Desulfatibacillum aliphaticivorans DSM 15576: one gene and its partner. The protein of the gene in region 1 interacts with the protein of each later gene in a pairwise test. Links are inferred from orthologs where the notes say so. Each region holds a gene or a part of one and is shown on either strand. Other genes may lie near its edges.

Region 1 (12,172 bases):
TCCAGGAAGCGGCCGCGCCTTTTCCTGCGTTTTCCGTCCATCCTCTTCCTTGAATTCCAGAATCTCCCCCTGGATCATGCCCAATAGGGACGTGTGGTCCGGAGACTCGTACAGTTCCTGGGGATGGCAATCCAGCCCGGCGACCAAGCCCAGAAAATCCCGACCCACTCCGCCCAGGGACGCCAACAGGGCGTTGCCTTTTTCCAGGTACAATTCTTCGGGACGGGTGAACGGGCTCCGGGTGGTAATCCGGGTGATTTGCTTGTCCGAAAAGGCGTGAGCCCAGTATTCCTTGCAGGGATTTACGTGAAAAAGATACACGGGCAGCATACGCCCCACGCCGGAGAAAACGTCCAGGTGGAAAGGGGGCATGCCCCAAACGCCGAAAAGCGAAATTCTTTTGGGCAGGACGCCTGGACGGGATTTGCCGGACCTGAGCGCCTTGAAAAAATCCGTACGCAGGCCAGGCCGGTGCCGGTTGTTAAAACCCTGGCTGATTTCCCGCCACAAAATGGCCTGCCAATGCCCGCCCTTGCCGTGGTCCCAGTTCAAAATCATTTCCGGCCGAAACAGCATATACCCGTCAAACACTCCGGCGATGCGTCTGCTCAGGCCGAACTGCTTGCGGCCGTCCGGGTCGTCCTGCAGATAGCGTTGGATTTCCGTAAACGGCGGTTCTTCCATAAACCGGGCCAAAGCGTCCATGATCCGCCATGTCATGGCCCAGGGGGAGAATGGGGACTGCTCCTCGTTTTCCATGGGAGGAATTACGCTGGCGAACAGTTCGTGCATGTACGCATTGGGCAGCGTAACCCGGAGGTTTGCGCATGCGCCGTTGATTTTCGCCATTTCCAGGTAAAGCCATCGGCCCATCACCGGATTTTGGGTCAAAACGATTTCCTGCTCCAAAGGCGGCAAAGGATCTTTGACCAGCAACTTCGCCAGTTGGGCGGCCAGAGTTTGCAGGCTGTTGCTGGAATAGACCCGGAGGCATTCCTCGCCGAATACGGAGTCGAATCGATTATTGGGCATGGGCTTTCCAAGGCGTTGCGGATTATTTACGTTTTACATGCGTATTGCCGTTTATTTAAATCAATCGGGCGAGCAATGCAAGGGAGCTTTAAATGGCGGGAAGAATCACGTGAAAAACAGCGCCCTTTTCCGGGTTGGACTCCACGCTGAGGGCGCCTCCGTGCTTTTTTATGATGGACAGGCACGTGGCAAGGCCCAGGCCCATTCCTTTTTGGGTTCCTCGGGTTTTGGTGGAAAAATACGGCTCGAAAATGCGGGATCGGTTTTCGAGGGAGATGCCCGGACCTGTGTCGGAAAAGGAAATTCGGACGTAAGCGCCGGGCGGCAGGGTAAGAAGGTTGTTTTCCTCCAGGATCACATTTTCGGCGGAAATTTTCAGATCCCCCCCATCTGGCATAGCTTCCTTAGCGTTTAATACAATGTTCTGGACGACCTGTCCCATCTGCACAACGTCTGCAGAAACGGGAAAGATGCTGGGCAGCATGTTGTAATGCACCCGAATGTTGGAGCCCGCCAAAAGAGAGTCGGCCCGCTGCTTTATAAGCTGGGAAATATTGATTTCCTCCTGCAAAGGCGCGCCGCCGGAGGAAAAGGTCAGAAGCCGTCCGGTCAGGCTGCGGGCGTGTTCAATGGATTCGCACGCATTTAAAAGCATTTTCTTATTAGGGTCGTCCGGGGCCATGTCTACAGCCACCAGCTCCGCATTGCCAAGGATCAGGGAAAGCAGATTGTTGAAGTCGTGGGCTATGCCTCCGGCAAGTACTCCAAGAGACTCCATCTGCTGCAGCTTAAGCTGCTCCTCCTGGAACTGATGATGCTGCGTGACGTCCCGAATCACAAAAACGCCGCCCGTAATCACCCCGCGTTTATCCCGTATGGGGGCGCCGCTCAGGCTGAAAAATTCCCTTCCTCCCTGCTTCCGAATAATGTCGTTGGGAAAAACAAGAATTTCGCCCTGGGCAGTGACCCGCCTGAAAAAAGAGGGCAGCAGTTCCGCATGTTCGAACGCGTCGGCGGAAAAAAGGCTTTCCATGGATTTTCCGGCCAAAACCTCCTGGGCGGCGCCAAGGACGATCTCCGCTCTCATGTTGGCCGTGAGCACGCAGAGGTCTCTATCAATGGTGATGACCGCGTCTCCGATCCCTTTTAATATGGCGCTGGTTTTTTCCTTTTCTTCGTAAAGATCGGCCAGGGCTTTGTTCAGGGCGCTTATGGGCAGGCGGCGCAGGGCCAAAAAGCTCATGAGCCCGGCCAACAGCCCAACCAATACGGCAACGGCCGTTTTTTTCAACAATCCCCGGTAAGAGCGTTTTAGGACCACCGCGCCCACTGGCTGGCCGGATATCCAGAAACGCTTTTCCAGGGTGATGGCGGGAAAAGGCGCTTCATGGGGAATGTCCAGCACCACGTTGTTGTCTTTATCCAGAATCTGTTTGGACACGCCTTCCGGCACGTCGCCGCCGCTGCGGTATAGAACCTCCTCTATCCGGTACTCCATAAAAGGCCAAAGCCCCGGATACTGGGCGGCGAAGTTGCTGACCATGCGCGTGGTGATTTCAGCGGCAGTGCTGACAACGGCTTTTTCGTGCTGGTAAGCGGTGGCGAAATACACAAGGGGGGTTCCCAGCGCGATCACGCCGGATATGATGGCGGCGATAAGTGTTGTGATAGCGCTGATGCGATCAGACATAGGCCTCTCAATAGGTTGCTAAGGCCTTAGGTGGCCCGTGTCCTCCAGAATTTTTACTCCCCTGTCGGAAAAAACAAAGTCTGCAAATTGCCGGGCCGCAGGACTCATGCCGGGCCTGAATATCATGTAATAGGTTTTGAAATAAGGATATTCGGGATTGACCTTGCCGTCTATCAGGGGCGGAGCGCCTTCCAGGGAAAGAATATTCACCGCTCTTTTCTCGGCCATGATTTGCCCCAAGGACAAGGAGGCGAGCGCCCCTTTATTGGATTCCAGCAAGTCTGCGGTATCCTGATCCGTTACGGCGAACATCATACCACGACGGGCAAGGGCCTTGTCTACTGCTTTATCCAGTTCAGGAGTCATGGATTTGATGTATAGTGTGTCAGACTCCTGAGCGGGGCGCACAATCAGGTGGATCGGGCCGCCGTCCGGCCAGGACTGGATGTCGCCCGAATAAATTCCCTCCAGTTGCTGGTACGTAATACTTTCGCCGGAGGAAGCCGCAGTGGTTGCAAAAACAAAGGGCGCCCTGGCGTAGATCTTTTGCCAGAGCCCCTGCGCCTTTTCCTTGTCCTTTAAAGGCCGCACGCTCAGGCTGAAGTCGATGCGTTTTTTGGCCAAAGCCTTAATTCCCCCGCCGCTGCCCAGGCTTGGCAAAACCTTGACGGAAACTCCGGGATGCTCGGCCATATAGGCTTCCGCCAAAAGGCTGAATGCGCCCAACGCGGAACCGCTGCCGCCCACCACAACATCGGCGTCCAGGCCAAGGCCGCCCTTGACGTCCTCCGCAAAACATACGCTTACCAGGAATCCGGCCGTACAAATGAACGTCAAAATCACAACTGTGGTCATGCGGGATTTTTTTGAAAAATTGCGCATGGTTCCTCCGGATGATCGTAATTTTGATAAGGGGTTAGTACGACTCCCTCCTCAACACCGTTCTTGGAAGCCGTTCCAAAAACCGGGAGGGGCGATACAAATAGGTCATGGACGCCGCGTCGAAAACATCCGTGGGATGCACGAAAAACAGCTCCTTTTTCGCCCTGGTGGCCGCCACGTACATCAGGCGAAGCTCCTCTTCCAGGCTTTCGCCCTCTTTGGCCACGGCCTGGCGCGAAGGAAACCGGCCGTCCAAGGTCCATATGACGAACACCGCCTCCCATTCCAGGCCCTTGGCCGAATGGATGGTGGAAAGGACCATGCGGTCCGGCGGGGCTTCGCCCACAGCCAGGACGTCTTCCACTGTGCTGGTGGGAGGCTCCAGGGTGACGTCGTGAATAAACTTGGCAAGATCGGCGCCGTAACGCTCCATCATGGAGACAAGCTGGTCCAGATCCTTTTGGCGTTTGGGCCAGTTGTCAAAGTTGCTCTCCAAATAGGGACGGTAGTACTCCAAAACCTTCTTGCCGACGTCCGCCACCTTTTGTCCGGGCCGGGAAATATCCTTGATCAAATCCCGCAAAGCATTAAACCCGGATTTGTATGAAGGCGCAGGCTTGACGGCGGCCAGGCCCGGGCCGGAGCAGATTTTATCCGACAAGGTCTGGGCGGTTTTAGCGCCCACTTTATTCAACAGCAAAAGGGCGCGATGCCAGCTCAGCTTGTCCGTGGGAAAGGCGGCGATCCGCAAATGCACCAGCGCGTCCTTGATATGGGCGGATTCCATGAACTTGAATCCCCCGTATTTGACGAATTTGATTCCCGCCCGGGTCAGCTCCACTTCCAGGTCAAAGGACTGATACCCCGCCCGGAACAGGACGGCGATCTCCCGCAAGGGAATCTCCTGGCTTTGCAGCCTCTTGATTTCGTCCACCACGAAATGGGACTGGGAATTCTCATCCCGTGTACTTACCAGGACGGGCGCGGCCCCACCCTGGAGATTGGTGAACAGGGTCTTGCTGTATTTTCTGGTCGCCTGCTTGACGATCTTGTTGGTCACGTCCAGTACGGGCTGGTAGGACCTGTAATTCTCCTCAAGCCGGATGATTTTTGTGCCCGGAAACACGTCTGGAAAGCGCATGATGTTTTCAAAGTTGGCGCCCCGGAATCCGTATATGCTTTGGCAGTCGTCCCCAACCACCATGACGTTCTGGTGGCCCTCGCCCAGGTATCTGAGGATGTCCGCCTGAATCAGATTGGTGTCCTGGTACTCATCCACCATGATGTAATCGTATTTTTTGGATATGACGTCCCGGATTTCCGGCTCCGTGGCCAGCATAATGCGCATATGCAGCAACAGGTCGTCAAAGTCCATCAGGTTTTCCTGGGACTTGGTCATGGCGTACTGGGTGTACATCTCGTCCAGGATGTCTTTGTGGGGAATGAAGTGGTTGTATTCGGAAAACAGGATTTTTTCCACGCTCATGCCCGTGTTGGCGCTTCGGCTGAAAATGGACGCGACCGTCCCTTTACGAGGGAAGTTCCTCACGCCTTTGGGAACCAATTCCTTTTTCAGACGGTCGATGAGCGCTTCGCAGTCCGGCCTGTCCAGGATGACGAATCCCGGGTCAAAGCCCAGCTTAAAGGCGTAGCGCCTAAGCATCTGGTGCGAAAAAGAGTGAAACGTGCCGCCTGCGACGTCGTCGCAGTCCATGCCCAAAAGCACGCCCGCCCTTCGGAGCATTTCCTCCGAGGCTTTGCGTGTGAAGGTCAAAAGCAGGATGCGGGCCGGCGGCGCCCCGGAGTCCACCAGACGGGCCACCCGATAGGTCAGGGTGCGGGTTTTGCCGCTGCCCGCCCCTGCGATGACCAGCATGGGCCCCTCCAGGGTGGTTACCGCCTCGTACTGGGATTCGTTCAGGTCCTTTTCGTACTGGATATTGGATGCCATAATCAGGATTTTTCCTGGTAGTTGGTCAGGTCGGAAACAAAGTCCATGAAGTCCCTTTCGGCCAGGAACTTGGTGATGATTTTGTTCACCGCTTCGGACGTATCCACCCGGTATATTCCCTTGGCGTCGGCGCCTACAGCCTCCTTGGCCTTGGCCACAATGGTTTTCAGAGCCTCTACGGGAATTTCGATGTTGGCGTTGATAAGCAGGGTCTCGGTATTATCGCTCATGGGTTTCTCCCTTTTAATCTATGGAAATTGCTTGCGGTCTTGCGTTGCTGGAAGATAGTATGTAACTATTGATACCCTGTCAAGAAGGCGGGTTAACCATAGCGATAATGGCGTTTTCGTCCGAACTTCAAATAGCTGCACAGGCCTGCAAAAGGCGTTGTTTACGGAGGCGAGTATGGACCTTGAGTTGTTGAAGAAATATGCGCAGGTTTTCTGGTGGGGATTGACCACGGCCAGGGTGGATAAATACAAAAAAGGCGACTCCATTTTAGTCAGGTACGACCGGGCCGCCATGGAAACCGCCGAAGTCCTCCAGGCCATGCTTTTGGAGCAGGGCATGAACCCCATTCTCCGGATGAGCTACACCCCGACCATGGAACGGCAATTCTACGAGCTTTCCAGCAACAAGCAACTGGTGTTCATCCCACCGGGAGACGAGGAGCTTTTTCAGAACATCAACGGCAGCATCAGCCTGATTGCCCCGGAGTCTCTCACCCATCTGGCGCACATAGACTCCTCCAAAATGGGCAAGGCCGCCGTGGCCCGCAAGCCGTTCCGGGACATCCTGGACAAACGGGAGCAGGACGGCGCCTTCGGCTGGACCTTGGGCATTGTCCCGACTCAGGAACTGGCCAAGCAGGCCAAATTGTCCCTGAAAGCCTACACCGAGCAGTGGATCAAAGCCTGCCTGCTGGATCACGACGACCCGGCCAAGGAATGGCAAAAGCTGTTCAATCGCGCCACCAGCCTCAAGGCCTGGCTTAACGGGATGGATGTGGATTATTACCAGGTAAAATCCGCCAATACGGACCTCAAGGTCGATCCAGGCGAAAAACGCCGCTGGATCGGCATTTCCGGCCATAACATTCCCAGCTTCGAGCTTTTTCTCTCCCCGGACTGGCGCGGAACGGAAGGGGTGTATTTCGCCAATCAGCCCTCGTTCCGGAGCGGAAACTACGTCAAGGACGTCCGCCTGGAGTTTTCCAAGGGCAAGGTGGTGAAGGTTACGGCCAAACAGGGCGAGGATTTTGTGAAAAAACAAGTGGCCATGGATAAAGGCGCGGGCCGTTTGGGCGAATTCTCCCTGACGGACAGAACCTTCTCCAAAATCGACAAGTTCATGGCCAACACCCTGTTCGACGAGAACTACGGCGGCAAGTTCGGCAACTGCCACGTGGCCATCGGAGCCTCCTACGCCGACACCTACTCCGGGGACGCCAAGGAACTGGACGCCGACCTGAAAAAGAAATTGGGCTTCAATGACTCCGCCCTTCATTGGGACCTGGTGAACACGGAAAAGAAAACCGTCACCGCGCACCTGAAATCCGGCGAGTCCCTGGTCATTTATAAAGACGGCGAATTCACGGGCGCAACCGCCAAGTGAAGGAACCGGGAGTCAGACGGGGCGCCTCCCAACCTCAGGATGCCTATCTGGAGGTGGCTGTCGCCGCGCCTCTGGAGCAAACCCTGACCTACAAGCTGCCCCAGGATCAGGCGCCCCTTGCCGAGCCCGGCAAGAGGGTGCTGGTCCCCATGGGGCGGCGCAGGGTCACGGGCTATATCCTGGGGCCTGCACCCAAGCCCGAGGGCTTTAAAGCCCGGTCCATCCTGGATATCCTGGACGAGCTCCCCCTGTTTCCCGAAGCCATGGTTCCCCTTTTCCGGTGGCTGGCCGATTATTACCTCTATCCTCTGGGCCTGACCATCAAGGAATCCCTGCCTTCCGGCGTTAACCACCTGGAACTGGCCATGGTGCAAATCCTGCCTGAAGGGGAAAAAGCCCTGGAAGCCGGCCAGGCCAACCCCAAGGAACAGCGGTTTCTGGAAATTTTGCTGACTGCGGGCGCCACTGCCCAGAATCAATTGGTCAAAAAGGCGGGCAAAGGCGCTTCGGTCTCCACCATTTTGACCATGCAGCGTAAAGGCTTTGTGGAGATCAACCGGGTCATGCAAAAGGGCCGGGTCCGCTCCAAGACCGAAACCTATATAAAAGCCTTGAAAGATAAAAGCGACGCCCCGGCCCGGCAGAAATCCCGGCACAAGATCCTGGAAATTCTTCCCAAAGACGGGGAAATGGCCATGCGGGCCCTGAAAAAGGAGGTTCCGTCCGCGCCCCGTTGGATTTGGGAGATGGAGGAGGCCGGGGAAATCCAGGTGTTTGAAAAAGAGGTCTACCGCGATCCCTTCGGCGAGCCCATCCCGCCCGACGAAACCCGCTTCACCCTCACCTCCGAGCAGGAGGTCGCATACAAGGAAATCACGCAAGCCCTGGGCCGGGGATACAAATCCATCCTCCTCCACGGCGTGACCGGCAGCGGCAAGACCGAGGTGTATCTCCGGTGCGTGGAAAAAGCCCTGGAGCAAGGCCTTTCGGTCATTGTGCTGGTGCCGGAGATCGCCTTGATTTCCCAGATGCAAAGGCGCTTTTTGGCCCGATTCGGCGAAAAAGTGGCGGTGCTCCACTCGGGCCTGACCGACGGCGAACGCCTGGACCAGTGGATGCGCATCGTCCGGGGCCAGGCGCCCATCGCTTTAGGCGCGCGTTCGTCCATTTTCGCGCCGGTGAAAAATCTCGGGTTGGTCATTGTGGACGAGGAGCACGACGAATCCTACAAACAGGACAGCCGCTTGCGGTATCAGGCCCGGGACCTGGCGGTCATGCGATGCCACATGGAAAAAGCCGTGACCGTGCTGGGATCGGCCACGCCGTCCATATCCTCGCGGCATAATTGCGCCAACGGCAAATTCCAAAAGATCAGCATCAAAAACCGGGTGGCGGAGCGGCCTTTCCCGGAAGTCACCCTGGTGGATCTCCGCAACACAACCACAGGTCAAAATCGCTCCCTTTTGACCGACGTGCTTAAACATCATCTGACTGAAACCCTGGCGAAAAACGAACAGGCCCTGCTTTTCCTCAATCGCCGCGGGTTCGCCAATTTTCCGGTCTGCCTGGAGTGCGGCGGAACCATAACCTGCGCTCATTGCGACGTGTCCCTGACCTATCACCAGGAGGACGGCTGCTTCCAGTGCCACTACTGCGGCTTTTGCCAGGACATAACAAAAGGCTGCCCCTCGTGCGGCTCCCGCAAACTTAAGATGATGGGCATGGGCACGGAAAAGGTGGAAGACTCCCTCCGGTCCATGTTTCCGCAAGCCAGCATAGGCCGGCTGGACCGGGACACGGCCGCGAAAAAAGGCGGGCTGGTCTCGGTTTTGAAGGGCCTGCGAGAAAAAACCACGGACATCGTGGTGGGCACCCAGATGATCACCAAAGGGCATGACTTTCCCAACATCACCCTCGTGGGCGTGGTGTGCGCGGACCTCTCCATGGGATTTCCGGACTTCCGGGCCGGGGAGCGGACCTTCCAGCTATTGGCCCAGGTGGCGGGCAGGGCGGGCCGCGGCGAAAAGCCCGGCCGGGTGGTGCTCCAGACCTACAACCCGGAGCATTTTTGCATCACTACGGCCTGCGCCAACGATTATGACGCCTTTTGCAACGAAGAGCTAAAGTTCCGGCATCAATTGAAATATCCCCCTTTCGCCCGGCTGGCGCAAATCCGCTTCACCGGGGAGGATTCCAAGGAGACCGGCGCCTTCGCCAATTCCATAGGCGAGGAATGCCGCAAGCTCCTATGGGCTGAAAAAGCCTTTAAGAATTCCGTCCAGGTGTTGGGGCCCATCCCGTCGCCCATTGCGCGGATCGCTCGCATGCACCGGTGGCAAATGCTTTTGAAGGGGTTGGATCACAAGGCCTTTCGGGCATACCTGAGGCAGGTGAACCGGATCATCCAAAGCAAGGCCGGGGCCAAAGGCCCCACCGCCGTCATTGATGTTGACCCGGTGAACATGCTATAATTTTATTTTTCACCACCATTATTTTTACGGAAGGGTTTGCACATGGAAGACAAATTAGAGGCTTTTCAGGACTTTTATCCGGACGATTACTCCCATTGCTACGGCTGCGGCAGGCTGAACGAGCACGGCATGCAGATCAAAAGCTATTGGGACGGCGAAGAAAGCGTGTGCCGCATCCACCCCCGGGATTATTACACCGGCGGGATGAAGCACATTGTTTACGGCGGGCTTATCGCCTCGCTCATCGACTGCCATGCTGCTGGCACGGCCGCTGCCGCCAAGATCAAGGAGCTGGGCCAGGAAATGACCCGGGAGACCATGCCCCGGTTTGTCACCGCCAATTTGAATGTGAATTTTAAGGCGCCCACGCCCATTGGCGCGGAGATCGAGCTTCGGGGCAAGGTATTGGAAATCAAGGGCCGCAAAGTGACCATCGGCGTGGACTTGATCGCCGAGGGCATGGTCTGCGCCGAAGGCCAGGCCTTGATGATCCAGGTCAAGGAAACTCTGTAATAAGGGGTCAAGTCTTTGGTTGACTTTTGGCGGCCTGGAAAAGAGGTTTAAAAGTCAACCAAAGACCGACTTCCTAATATGAAATTTAAGTTACTGCATCTACGGTTTATGCGTTGTTAAGAGATGTCGCCGATCACAATTTATTTTTTATCATGCTGAAATAATTATATTTTGCTGTCTTATCCGCCTTCCAAAAGTTCTCAATTCGAATATTTCAAGAAGAGCGCACCATGGCTGAGCTATGCATTAAAATCCTATGTACAAGATATGAAATGTCCACAGTGGATATATTTTGTTATTCTGGATGTCTCTCAAAAGCCCTTTATTTGCGACCGGCCCTTTATGAGCGCGCCTTTTCCGCTTTTGACAGGGGTGTTCCATATTTACACCGGAATTCCAGTTTTCAGGGGTTATTTTCTGGAAGTAATTTAGGCAGATAGGCCGGGAAGACGTATTTTTTCTATCAAAGAATTCCCGCTTTGACCGGCCAGTGGCGGCATCGTTTTTTTTATGTTAACACCAGTCGAAATGAACGCCTTTCAGAGGCGTAACCGAGCTGTTTAATCCTGGCGGAACGGCGGAAGCCGCTTCGCCGCAAGCCGGAGGGGACCGCCGTCATTGCCGATGCCGGCGCGAGGCATGCCAAGTATACCGGATAGAATCGGCTTGCAACTTAACTTTAAGGAGGGGGATCATGATCTGGCAATTAAAAAAGGCTTACTACCGGACTTATCAATACGGATTGGGGTTGGGGATGAAAGTGTCTCCCTGGCTCGAGCCGGAAATCATAGACGGCCCGGACAGCGTTAAGAAACTTCCCGCTGTTATTAAGGAAAAGGGGTTTGAAAGGGTTTTGGTGGTCACGGACGCGGTGCTCATGGGACTGAACCTGCTCGACACGCTTTTTGAGGCTTTGAAGGCGGCCGGCATTCAATATTTCGTTTACGACCAGGTGCAGCCCAATCCGACCATTGCAAACATTGAAGGCGCGCTGGATGTATACAACGCGAACAAATGCCAGGCCATCATTGCGTTCGGCGGCGGATCTCCCATGGATTGCGCCAAAGTGACAGGCGCACGGGTGGCCCGTCCCGGGCGTTCGGTGGTTAAGATGAAGGGGCTGTTCAAGGTGATCCTTCCTGCTTTGAGAATGGGCTCTTTGCTTCCGCCTATGCTTTTTGCGGTGCCTACAACCGCCGGCACCGGCTCCGAGACAACCATCGCAGCGGTGGTGTCCAATCCTGAAACCCACGAAAAATTTCCGGTGGGGGACTTCGTCCTCCGGCCGCGGTACGCGGTTTTGGACCCCATGCTGACGCTGGACCTGCCTCCGCACATCACGTCTACGACAGGTATGGACGCCATGACGCACGCTGTGGAGTCCTATATCGGCAAGTTTTATAATAACGAAAGTACGCGCCTCAAAGCCATAAAGGCCATCCAGCTCATTTTCGACAATATCGAAAAAGCCTATAATAACGGCCAAGACGTGGAAGCCCGTGGCCAGATGCTGCGCGCGGCCTATGAAGCCGGGGTCGCCTTTACCCGCGGGGGCGTGGGCAACGTCCACACCATAGGCCACAATCTCGGCGGCATGTACGGCATTCCCCACGGCCTGGCCATGTCGGTCATCCTGCCTTATGTGCTCGATTGGTATGGCAAAATAATCCACAAACAGTTGGCGGAGCTTGCCGACATGACCGGCATCAGCGCCGCCGGCATGGACAAAGCCCAAAAAGCCAACGCATTTATTCAAGCCCTCAGGGATCTCAATAAGCGAATCGGGATTCCCGAGAAGTTCGAGCAAATTAAGGATGAAGACATCCCGCTGATTGCCGAGCGCGCATTGAGCGAGTGCAACCCCAACTATCCGGTCCCCAAGATCATGAAGCTGGAGGATTGCATGGCCGTCATTAAGTCGCTTCAGGCATAGATCCGGCGGACGGATAATTTTAGCCTGCCGAACATGCGGAAAAGAAAGAGGCCGCAAAAAACAACAGGGATCAGCCCGCTTGGGCC
Region 2 (11,757 bases), on another replicon or contig:
AAACGTCCACCCGATTTTTGCCCACAGACTCGTCAAAACTCTGGACACATTCTCTTGGATTTGAAAATATACGGAAACTGTCCCAATAGTTTTTCCGTATATCAATGTAAAGGAGACCTTATGAAAGAAACAAAAAAAATTGGAATACTTATTTGCGACCGCTATCGCAGATGCGCCGGGGGAAAATGTTTCAGATCTCTTAAAAATCGCGAAGGCGCCTTCAGCAAATACAAAGGCATGGAAGTGGAAGTCGTCGGATACAGCAGTTGCGACGGGTGTCCCGGGGGCAACATCGAATATGCGGTGGACGAAATGAAGGCAAACGGAGCAGATGTAATTCATCTGGCCACCGGCTTGGTTGTCGGGTATCCGCCTTGTCCACATATCGTTTATTTTCATGACTATATTGAAGCCAAGTATGGCCTGGAGGTTGTATACGGCACCCATCCCATACCGGAAAAATATTTGCAAATGCATGAAAAGCTGGAAACATGGAACAGCGATGAATGGCAGGCTATTATCCAGCCGACATTGAATGATGAAAAGATGCGCCTGGCATACAACTAAGGCATACCGGGCTCCCAATAATATTTTCCGGGACGCGGCGGCATGGAAGAATCCATTCGTTGAGAGGAGGCGTTTGTAATCCTTGGACGTAAAAGGCGTTAGTACCTGGTCTCCGCCTTTTTTTGCAGGATGTACAGGGCGGTTTCCATGTCCAGTTCACCGTTAACGCCGTTGTTCTCAAAATTTTGAACATCGTACCCGGCCAGGGCCTGGAGGCAGAGGACGGCGTCGTCCAGGTCCAACAGGCCGGAGGCGTTGATATCCCCCTTTAAAGGATTGTACAAGCCGATTTCCTCCAAATAGGGTTTGTCCGCATGGGCGTTATAGATGGGGGGAGTATACAGGTAAAGGCGCCCCTCCACGGGTTGAATCACCATGGACTCCACCGTGGCGACGGCAATGACCAACCCAGTGCCCTCGGCCAAAATCGGGTCGGTTTCATTTTCCTGGTCGGTCATCATGGCCGCTATATCGGCGACAGCGGCGGCCCTTCCCGGGTGAGCCTGGGTGTTAGGCAGGAATTTGGCCAACGCCACAAACCGCTCCCATTTTTCGGCCGTGCTGAACCCCAATTCCTCTTCCATAATCGGATAGTATCCGTTGCGGTCAAAATCTTCGCTATAGAAGCCTTCATTATAAGTCCCGGGCCAGTAATCCCCGGCGTAATCGGACTCGCGGTTGCAATACTCCCAGCAATTGGTTTGCGGCTCGGCCAAGGTGCAGTCGTCCGGTTGATCCGCGTCATAGGCGTAACAGGTTTCATTTATGTAGTCGCAGGCGTGATCCATGGAATAGTAACCATATTCGGCTATGTCGGCGACATCCAAAGCGCCCGAGAAGCAGCCGGAAGGACAGAGCTCGCAGGGATAAGGCAGGCCGGGGGGCAGGACGAATCGGCTTGTGACGGCGACCATGTTTCTCCGGCCTCCCCAGGAAACCGTGGTGGGATACAAGTCGGCCTCCCATCCCCGAAGTCTGCCGGGAAGGGATTCCTCATTATTCACGGTCTTGCCGCAAGGATGCTCCTGGATCATGACCTTATTGGAATCGGCGAGGAGCAGGCTATGGCTAAAATGGTACTTATGATCCTTGGTGTAGCCGTGGATGCCTTCGTCCCCCCCCTGGGCTCCGATTTCGTCCAGGTTTTCCAGGGCGTAGCGAAGGTCGAAAAGAATGGACCTGCGGCCGGTTTCCAGAAAGGGGACGCCGGACAGGCTGGAACCGATAACGGCGCCGAAAAGACCGTCGCTTCGTAAACCGGTGATCGTCCCGGCCATACCCATATAGCCGATATTGACGAAGGAATAGGAATCGCCCTGGTAAATGGTGACGGCTTGCAGCTTAAGGGTGTCTGTAGTGACATAGGGCAAATCCAGATTTCTTCCAATTATGGGATTGCCTGTGTCCGAATAATCTCCGTAAACCCCGAATCCCGAGCAAGACACCGGTTGAAGCGCGTCGTAAAGAAACTGATATAGAATGAACTCGTTTGCAGACAACGCCCCGTCGCCTAAAACGTCATCCGCCGTCAAATCCAACTGGGAGGCCAGGCCCTGCATCTCCTCCTGGTATCGTTGGTCAACCTTTGAGCCGGACTGCATATCCGCGACAAGTTCCGGGATATGATCGCCGCTGGCCTTGGAGTTCATGAGGTCGTCAAAAAGGCCCTGGGCGTTCAGGTTCAGGCTGTAATAGCCGTTGTACAGGCCCACCAGGACCTCCAGGCTTCCGGCCAACAGGCTGTCCACCAGAACCGGAAAGTCGGGCTCCTGCTCCAGAATTTGGGCGCCAAGGTCCTGGCCGACCTCCTGGGAAGTCCTGTCTCCCGAGGCGTCGACGCGAAAAATATGCGGCGCAGCCCCCCCCGACCCGATAAGCAAAAAGAAAAATATAGACGCACTGATGCAAACAGCTTTCAATTGGAATCCAAGGCGCATGATTAGGCAAGACCTTTCCGGTAAGAAAACGAACAGAAGATAAACTCCCTCCAAGTTTATAGTCGTTTTTTCCCGGTGGAAAGTGACAATTCCTCTTTAATCAATTTACTTCCATATCCCATGGGCCGGAGTTTGGCAATTGGGGCATGCTCCGTCCACAAGTTCGTTCCTTTGAATGACGTACCCCATCCGGTCAATCAACAATTGCCCGCAATGATGGCAAAAAGTGCTTTCTCCGCCCTGACCTGGGATGTTCCCGGTATACACGTAGTGCAGCCCGGCCTTGCGGCCGATTTCAAAAGCCTCAAACAGCGTGGAAGGCGGCGTGGAGTTCCTGTCCGTCAGTTCGTACATGGGATGAAACCGGCTGACATGCCAGGGAGTCTGCGGCCCCAGCGATTCAGAAATGAATCCGGCGAGCCGGCGCAGTTGGTCCGGATCGTCATTGAGGCCGGGGATAACCAGGGTGGTTACTTCCAGAAAAATTCCGGCCTCGTTCATGCATTTCAGGGAGTCCAGAACGTTTTCCAGCTTCGCCCCGCACATTTCTTTGTAAAACTCAGGGGAGAAAGCCTTTAAATCCACATTGGCGGCGTCCAGGTACGGGGCGATCATCTCCACCGCCTCGGGGGACTCGTATCCGTTGGTCACAAATACGTTGCGGATGCCCTCCTGCCTGGCGAGCTTGGCCGTATCGTAGGCGTACTCAAAATAAATCGTGGGCTCCGTGTAGGTGTAGGCAATGGTTTGGCAGCCGGTTTTTTTTGCCTGGGCCACCACCTGGTCCGGCGGGAAAGGCCGTCCCATGATTTTCCCGTTATGGTCCCGGGGCATTTGGGCGATGTTATGGTTCTGGCAAAACCGGCATTTAAAGTTGCACCCTACGGTGGCAATGGAAAAAGACCGCGACCCGGGAAGCACGTGGAACAAGGGCTTTTTTTCAATGGGATCGTCGCTGGCGGCAATGGCCTGGGCGTAAACCAGGGTATACAACTCCCCGTCCCGGTTCTCCCGGACTCCGCAAATTCCTCTTTTGCCTTCTGGAATAATGCACTGATGGCGGCAAAGGTTGCACTTAACCCTGGAGTTCTCCATGGGTTGGAAAAGATATGCCTTCATGATTGCAAACCCCCGGGTAATCTCGATAGCAGGCCAGAAGTTTTTCCTTGCGGGAAGGCTCGACCCTCAGAGGGAGGGGCCTTGTCCTGAATTTGGGATTGAGTACGACTATCATGCCGCAAAAAGCCCCTGTGGGCGCTCGCTGTACGATGGGGGACTGCTCCAGTTGCAAGGATCTCTGGCCGTAGACTCCGGGCAATTGGCAGGTGGTTCTCCACCGGATCGGCGCGTCCCCCGCCACGGAGCGGATCAGGGACTTCATTTCCCAGACCGAAAAGAACTGGGCTTTGTTGTAAACCGTTGCGGAAAAAAGGCCTTTAAGCCTGCGCTGCAGGCCTTTGATGGCGTAGCGGTTGAGAAACCCCACAAACAACTGATCTTTGGCTACCCGGCAGGCCTCTTCCAGGCATGCTTTGGGATCTTCCACGAACTCCAGGGTGGTGACCAGGGAGGCGACGTCAAAGCTGTTGTCGTCAAAGTCCAGGCTCTCCCCCAAGCCGGGATGGAGATCCACCCGGTTCCCCAGACGCTCCCTGGCTTTTTCCAGCATGGGTATGGAGGGGTCCAGGCCGGTGCAATTAAACCCCTGGCGCAAAAAAAGCTCCAAAGACCAACCTGTTCCGCACCCGATATCCAGCAGCCTGCGCCCCTGCCCCTTACCGAGCATACGGGTCATGAGACGCATTTCCAATTGCGCTGCGGCCCTTCTGGAAGGGTCGAAAAGCCAGTCGTCGTAACTGGCGGCGTCTTGAATTTCGAACACGTATCCCATACCATAAATAATAGGGCATGATGCCTGATTTTTCAACTATTAATCATTGAAGGCGCCTTTTTCGGGAAGTGCTTGACACACGCCCCGGCAACCGATACTTTCATGCCTTAATAAATCATCCGAATGAACTTCAAGCAAAAAGGGAGACGTTGAATGGCGGGATTGAATAAAGTAATGCTTATCGGCAACTTAGGCAGAGACCCTGAAATCCGTTACACCGCCAGCGGCCTGGCCATTGCAAATATCAACCTGGCGACCACCGAAAGGTTCAAAGGCGAAGACAGGACCGAGTGGCACCGGGTCGTGGTCTTTGATAAACTGGCGGAGATCTGCGGCCAATACCTCACAAAAGGCAAGCAGGTTTATTTTGAAGGGCGCCTCCAGACCAAGGAGTGGACCGACAAGGAGGGCAACAAAAGATGGACCACCGAGATTATCGCCAATAATATGGTCATGCTCGGAGGACGCGGGGAAGGACAAGGCCCTTCCAATTATCAGCCCAGGCCGGCCCAAAGGCCCGCCCCCCAAAACAACGGATATCAAAACAACGGCCCTGCGGACGGAGGCTACCAGGATGATATGCCCGGACCTTCCTACGACCAGGGCGGTATGGACGATGACGACATCCCCTTCTAAAGAGACGCATCTGCGGGACGTGCCGCCTTCCGACCATTGATCTATAAAACACAAGCCCTGAAGACGCTTTACATAGCGCTTTCAGGGCTTTTTATTGCCAGGCGGTATTCTCCCTGTGGGGGTTGCGTTTTTTTTTGACCCAAGCCGAAAAAGCATGTAGGCTGCGTTGTATGCGCGCCTTATGTGAATAGCGTTCAGTCCATATATTCTCTATGGCGCCCGTTTGGGCCAATAATTTTATATTCAATATTTTTGAAAATTGTTCCGATAAGGACAACTGCGTCCATAGAATCCTCCGATAGGCGCGACTTATTAAGTAGCTGTAATTTAAGGATCATTTTCTATATGAAACATGCTTTTAGATGGCAATACACCATCTTTTTTATTGGCATTATCCTGTTATATCTTTTTAACATCTTTCTGTTCAGCAATGCGGGACACGCAGATGTTGACCAGCCTGCATACCCGGAAGCGTTGTCATTAACCCAGGCTGAAAAAGACTGGCTCGCCCGGCACCGTAAAATCCGCGTGGCCGGACCCCGGAATTTTCCTCCCTTTTATTTTTACGAGGACGCCCCGGAGCCCAAAGGCGTAACGGCGGACATCATGCGGGCCGTGGCCGGGACGCTGGGGGTGGAGGTTGAGGTTATCCCGGACATTCCATGGCCCCAGGTTTTGGAAATGGCGAAAAACCGTGAGGTGGACTGGATACCCTGCGCTGCAGTCTCTGAGCCAAGAAAGGCCTTTTGGAGCTTTACCGATCCATTTATGTCCTTCCCCATGCTCATCATTGCGACTCCGGACACCGGTTTTATCGGCGGCATCCATGATCTGAACGGCAAAAAGTTGTCCGGTGTGAAAAACATCGCCTGGAGGGACTGGCTGGCGAAGGCGGGCGTTTCGTACGAATGGATTCCGGCCGCCACCCCTTTGGACTCGCTTCGCATGGTGAGCGAAGGCAAGGCCGACGCCACCATCGAAAACCTGGCGACTTCGGTGTACAATATAGATAGGTACGGGCTTTCCAACCTCAAGGTGGCGGCCCCCACGGCCTATGAAGCGTACAGCCTGCATTTCGCCGTGCGAAACGATTGGCCCGAACTCCAATCCATCCTGAACAAGGCGCTGGCGGCCATGCCCAAGGAGCAAAAAAACGAAATCAAGGGAAAATGGTTATCCTTGCGTTATGAGCACGGGATTCGGCTGCAGGACATTCTGATATGGGGGGCGGGCATCGGCGCATCCCTGATTTTGATTATTGGCTTGATCCTGGCTTGGAACAGGCGGCTGGGTTGTGAAATCGCCTTAAGAGAGGCCACGGAGCGCGATCTGCACACCTCTTTGAGCATCCTGCATGAAACCCTTGAACAGGCACCAATGGCCATTGAAATTCTTAAGAAGGTGGACGGCCGGACACAGCTGCTCATTGAGAATCAGGAGTCCCAGAAAATCAAAGACGCACTTTGTTGCCTGGGCGACGGGGAGGATGAATTTGCTCTTGAGGACTGTTTTGAATTGGAGTTTCGGGATATTGCATCAAGCACTCCCATCTCCTTTTCCATGCTGCCGGCGCAAAGGGCCTTTGCCGGAGAGACCGTGGAAAATGAGCGCATCATGGCCATTGGCCGGGACCGGCGCCAGGTTCCTTTGGAAGTGAGCGCCTCGCCTGTTTATGGGAAAAATGGGGAAATAGAGGCGGTCTTCAGCGCATTTTCAGATATTTCTCTGCGCCTGCAACTGGAGGAGGACCAGATGCAGTCTCAGAAAATGGAGGCCATAGGCACTTTGGCGGGAGGAATCGCCCACGATTTCAACAATATTCTCAGCATTATGATAGGCAACGCCGAATTGGCCGCCGTGGATGCGCCGACGTGGAGCCCCACTTACGCCAAGCTAAACGAAATCAAATCGGCCGGCATGCGGGCGCGCAATCTGGTCAGGCGCCTTCTGAGCTTCTCGCGAAATACGCCCTTATCCAAGCAGCCCGTGCTCTTGTCATCCATCGTAAACGAGTCAGTGGGCCTCTTGCAGGCAACCTTGGCCGCCAATATTAAAATTCGCTGCACCGGCCTGGAAAACGAGGGGATAATCCTGGCGGACGCCACTCAGCTTCATCAGGTCTTGATCAACCTGTGCACCAACGCCGCCCACGCCATGGAGGAGGAAGGCGGGATGCTTGATATCAGCGTGAAATCCGTGGAGCTGAATGATGATGACGCCGCCCGGAACCTTAATCTGGAAGCCGGCTCATACATTCGGCTGGAAGTTGCGGATACGGGAACCGGCATGAGCAAGGAAACGGCGGATCGCATCTTCGATCCTTATTTCACCACCAAGGGATTAGGCAAAGGAACGGGTTTGGGCTTATCGGTGGTGCATGGGATTGTCCGCTCCTGCTCCGGCGCCATTGAAGTGGATACCGCCCCCAATCAAGGAACCCGGATCTCCATTCTTTTTCCGGCCTCGGATCAGGCCCTCCCGGAGCCGGAGCCCGCGCCCGGGCTTCCGGAAGGGGGGACGGAGAGAGTGCTCGTGGTGGATGACGAGCCCCAGATTATTGAAATGAACACCCTGATGTTGGAGAAATTCGGATATCAGGTCACTTCGTTTACGGACAGCCGGGAGGCGATTAAAAGATTTCTGGAATCTCCCGACGATTTCGATGTGATAATAACCGATATGGCCATGCCCACTCTTTCGGGCGATTTATTGGCCCAGAAAGCCAGGGCTGTCAGACCCGACATTCCCATCATCATTTGTACGGGTTTTTCTGAAAAGGTGCAAAAGCTGAGGGAGTTGGACCTGGGCGGGGTCACTTATCTCCGGAAGCCCATATCCATGAACGAATTGGCTGCTGAGGTCAAAAGATCCCTGCAAAAAGCGGCGTAGAAAGCCCAGGCGGCTATACGCTCCGGGTGCGGTCCAGGCTCTGGCGAACAATCCGGGCCAGCTGATTTTGCTCCAAAGGCTTCATCATGCGCACCCACGAGGATGACTGATCCGCATCCTCGCCGCCGTCGCCGTCCGACTCGCTGTAACCGGAAATCAGGATAATCGGCATGTCTTGACGCTCCTTACGAATGCGTTGGGCCAGCACTTCCCCGGTCAGGCCGGGCATGGTGAGATCTGTAAGGATGAGATCCACGCCGTTGGGGTCCTGCTGAAAAACCCCCCAGGCGGTCAAGCCGTCCGGCGCTTCCATGACATCATAGCCAAGGCGCTCCAGAGCCCTTCTCGTGACCTTTCTCACCGCGGATTCATCATCCACCAGCAAAATGCGTTCTCCGTTTCCCAAAACCTTTTCATGGGATTCAGGAGCCTTGACTTCCTGACGGGAGGCCGGGGCGGCCGGCAATAGTATGTCGAACCGGGCGCCTTTTCCCGGCTGGCTGAAAACCTGAATGACGCCTCCGTGCTTCTCCACCATGGCGTGCGTGACGGCCAGGCCCATTCCCGTGCCCTCCCCCACCGGCTTTGTGGTGAAATAGGGGTCGAAAATCCGATCCATCACTTCCTGGGGCATTCCCTCCCCGGTGTCGATCACGCTGAATCGCATGTACGGTCCTGAGTCGGGGGGAAGCCCTGGAATCACCTCCCGGGGTGAAGGCTGAAACCGTTCCAGCCGCAACTCCAAAACCCCTCCCCTGGAAGCCATGGCCTGATAGGCGTTGGTGCACAGGTTAAGCACCATCTGGTGCAGTTGGGCCCTGTCTCCAATAACAAAGCCGGCGTTGTCTTCCAGGTGGGTTTCTATCCGAATTGTGGAAGGCAGAACCCCTTTGATGAAAGTAATGACGTCATCCATTATGGGGCGCGGGTCCTGGGGATGCAAAGACTCTTTGGCCACGTGGGAAAAGGCCAGAATCTGCTTAACCAGCTCCTTGGCCCGATGGGTGGCTGTGAGAATGCCCTCCAACTCCTCTCGCACCGGGCTGTCCTCCGGCACGTCTTCCAGGGCCATTTCCGCGTATCCCATGATGGGATAGAGGATATTATTGAAATTGTGAGCTATGCCTCCGGCCAGGGTCCCGACGGCCTCCATTTTTTGAGACCGGCGCAGATCGGTTTCCAGCCGGAGCTTCTCCTCTTCGCTCTTGCGGCGCCCCGTCACGTCCATGAGCGTCCCCTGGACGCCCATGATCACGTCATTTTTTCGAGCCGGCCGGTTGGAGGAATACACCCAGCGGACCTCTCCGGTTTTGTCCAACACCCGAAATTCATGGGACCAAGCGTATCCGGCCAGAACATCCCGAAAACGCTTGGCCACTTCTTCCAGATCAGCCGGATGAACGAGCCGATTGAAGTCTCTCCCCAATAACTCCTCGGGATGATATCCCATCAAGGTTCTGATCCTGGGATTGATGTAAGTAAGGCTCCCTTTTTCATCCAGAGAGTAGACCACTTCATTGATGTTCTCCACCAGGTCGCGATATTTTTCCTCGCTCTCCCGGAGCAGCATCTCTTTTTCCTTGGCGTAGGTGAGGTCCGTAGCCAGGCAGACGATGCCCGTTACATCGCCGTTGTCATCTTTAATAACGGACCGCGACATGCTGACAGGCAGGGAGTCTCCCCCTCTGGTTCGTAAATTGATCTCCCGGTTTCTGAAATTGCTTCCATGGACGATATCGTTCCGGAGGCCTTCCACCATCTGGTCTTCATGCAAAAATTGGCTGATATGCCGCCCCACCATCTCTCCTTGGCGCATTCCAAGCATATCCATGGCCTGCTCATTGGCGATGGCCAGTACGCCGTCCTGATCCAAAAGCATCAATCCGCTGGGCATGTTGGAAACAATGCTCTCGGCGGCCAGAGACGGGGTCAGATCCAGAAAACGGTACCGGGACATGGCGTAAACAATGCCGCAGCAAAAAATAAGCATGAATATGCTTTCCAGCTCGGGAACGGAAGTGGCGCCAAAAACAATGCTTAGCGTCGTATTGATGGTGATTGGAATGGCGGAAAGCAGCAATGAGATAAAAACAATCCGGGCCTGGGTCTTGCGGGGCCCCGAATGAGGCCTTTTGGCGTATTGGCAGCTTATAACCAATAGGCTCGCAATGCACACCATTTCGTACAACAAAAACAAATACGCCCAAAGCGTGTCGCCGAACACTCCGTACCACCCAAAAGGCTGCAGCTCGTGCCTGACCACAATGTTCCCGGTAAACTGCTGATAGAGCAGCATCCCGGGCAACGCTACGAATATCGCCCAAAACCATTTGGTCCGAAAAATCCACTCCCGCCCGGTAAAGGCCAAAACAAAACACAGACCCGCCCCTGGGGCGAATATCCATCCAATGGCGTTGACGCTGGATAAAATCGGTTGAAGCTCCGCGGTGGAAAGAGGGTGATGCTTGAACGCCATCCCTCCGTTCCAGATGCTGAAGCATACGATGAGTATGGAGCACCACCGCCCCGTCCAGGAACGAAAGTCCTTGCCGGTGACATGCACGGCCAAAACCAAACCAAACGCCATGGATAATATGTGCAAGGACGACAAAAAGGTCATGAACGCTCTCAAAAATGCCGCAACAAAACCCTGAATGGGGCGGGGAGTCGGTTTAAATTTGAATACGGCTATTGAACTATAACACGCTGTCATACGAGTCAAGGGAGCTTACGCATCCTCCATGAAATTCAGGCAATTATGCAATATCATAACATTATTTAAAAGCACATAATTGTATCATGTATCAAATTTTCCCAGGTCTCAGCACAAAAAAAAGAAATGTCGGCGCTCTCTCGTCCTTTTGCCGGCTTCCCGGATGCTTTTTCTGAGGCAGGGTCTCATTCGCAGCCCTTAAATGAAGTGTTTTTCCTAAGAAGGCCTGCAAAAGGCGGCATTTACACTCCATATAAGTTAATTCTTGTTATTTTTACCCCCTTAAGGTAATTAAAAAAACTTCTTGATAAAAATATTAACAAAAAGATACAAATACCTATTATCGTTCGGCTCCAGTACCTGGGGTTATCGTCATTTTCATAAAGAAAGGGAGACTTATCAAATGAAACGCATTGCCACTCTGTTTGTGATCGCCTTGCTTTGCCTTTGCCTGGCGCCGTCAGCTTTCGCCGGCGACAAGGTCATCAAAATGTCCACAACCACCAGCACCCAGGCCTCCGGGCTGCTGGACATCCTGCTTCCTGCGTTGGAAAAGGACACGGGCATTCAGGTGAAAGTGATCGCCAAGGGAACGGGCGCAGCCATCCGCGACGGAATGGACGGCAACGTGGACGTTATCTTCGTGCACGCCAAATCCCGCGAAGAAGCCTTTGTTGCTGAAGGTTACGGGACCAAGCGCTACGCCGTCATGCACAACGATTTCGTGATTTTGGGCCCCGCCTCCGACCCCGCCGGGATCAAAGGCGACGCCAGCGCCGCCGACGCCTTGAAAAAGATCGCCCTGGCGAAAGCCTTGTTCGTGTCCCGCGGCGACGATTCCGGAACGCATACCAAGGAGCAGGCGCTGTGGCAGGCCACGGGTTTGCAGCTTGAAGAAAAAACCCAGACCATTGTCAAAAAAGGCAAGGAGGTTTCCGTAACCGCCGTGCAGCCCAATGGCGACTGGTACAACTCCATTGGCCAGGGCATGGGCAAAGCCCTTACTTTTGCGGAAGAAAAGGCCGGATACGTCATCAGCGACAGGGGCACGTATCTCAAGTACAAATTCGGAAGGGACCAGGGCCTGAACCTGGAAGTGCTTTGCGAAGGGGATCCTTTGCTTT

Evidence for each region.
Region 2: the proteins of priA (region 1) and G491_RS0100980 interact in binary tests that used the Escherichia coli proteins (3 or more experiments, as listed by UniProt). The link is inferred for Desulfatibacillum aliphaticivorans DSM 15576 from one-to-one orthologs.

The regions. Positions count from the first base shown.
Region 1 is NZ_AUCT01000018.1:138,444-150,615, reverse strand. The notes cover bases 6,766-9,902. They hold priA (replication restart helicase PriA), read left to right. Parts: upstream 6,766-7,165; coding sequence 7,166-9,640; downstream 9,641-9,902. Other genes in these bases: G491_RS0116210 (PaaI family thioesterase), read left to right, coding at 9,683-9,902; G491_RS0116220 (aminopeptidase), read left to right, coding at 6,766-7,169. In the rest of the region: recC (exodeoxyribonuclease V subunit gamma), read right to left, coding at 1-1,032; G491_RS34075 (two-component system sensor histidine kinase NtrB), read right to left, coding at 1,121-2,722; G491_RS31120 (substrate-binding domain-containing protein), read right to left, coding at 2,741-3,604; G491_RS31115 (ATP-dependent helicase), read right to left, coding at 3,639-5,555; G491_RS0116225 (hypothetical protein), read right to left, coding at 5,558-5,785; more of G491_RS0116220, read left to right, coding at 5,961-6,765; more of G491_RS0116210, read left to right, coding at 9,903-10,153; G491_RS0116205 (iron-containing alcohol dehydrogenase), read left to right, coding at 10,848-12,086.
Region 2 is NZ_AUCT01000001.1:215,034-226,790, forward strand. The notes cover bases 3,568-6,289. They hold G491_RS0100980 (single-stranded DNA-binding protein), read left to right. Parts: upstream 3,568-4,548; coding sequence 4,549-5,031; downstream 5,032-6,289. Other genes in these bases: amrS (AmmeMemoRadiSam system radical SAM enzyme), read right to left, coding at 3,568-3,623; G491_RS28915 (class I SAM-dependent methyltransferase), read right to left, coding at 3,580-4,386; G491_RS33160 (response regulator), read left to right, coding at 5,377-6,289. In the rest of the region: G491_RS0100960 (CGGC domain-containing protein), read left to right, coding at 55-567; G491_RS0100965 (C45 family peptidase), read right to left, coding at 666-2,486; more of amrS, read right to left, coding at 2,610-3,567; more of G491_RS33160, read left to right, coding at 6,290-7,920; G491_RS33165 (PAS domain S-box protein), read right to left, coding at 7,934-10,540; G491_RS0101005 (ABC transporter substrate-binding protein), read left to right, coding at 11,037-11,757. UniProt on the Escherichia coli protein: Plays an important role in DNA replication, recombination and repair. Binds to ssDNA and to an array of partner proteins to recruit them to their sites of action during DNA metabolism. Acts as a sliding platform that migrates on DNA via reptation.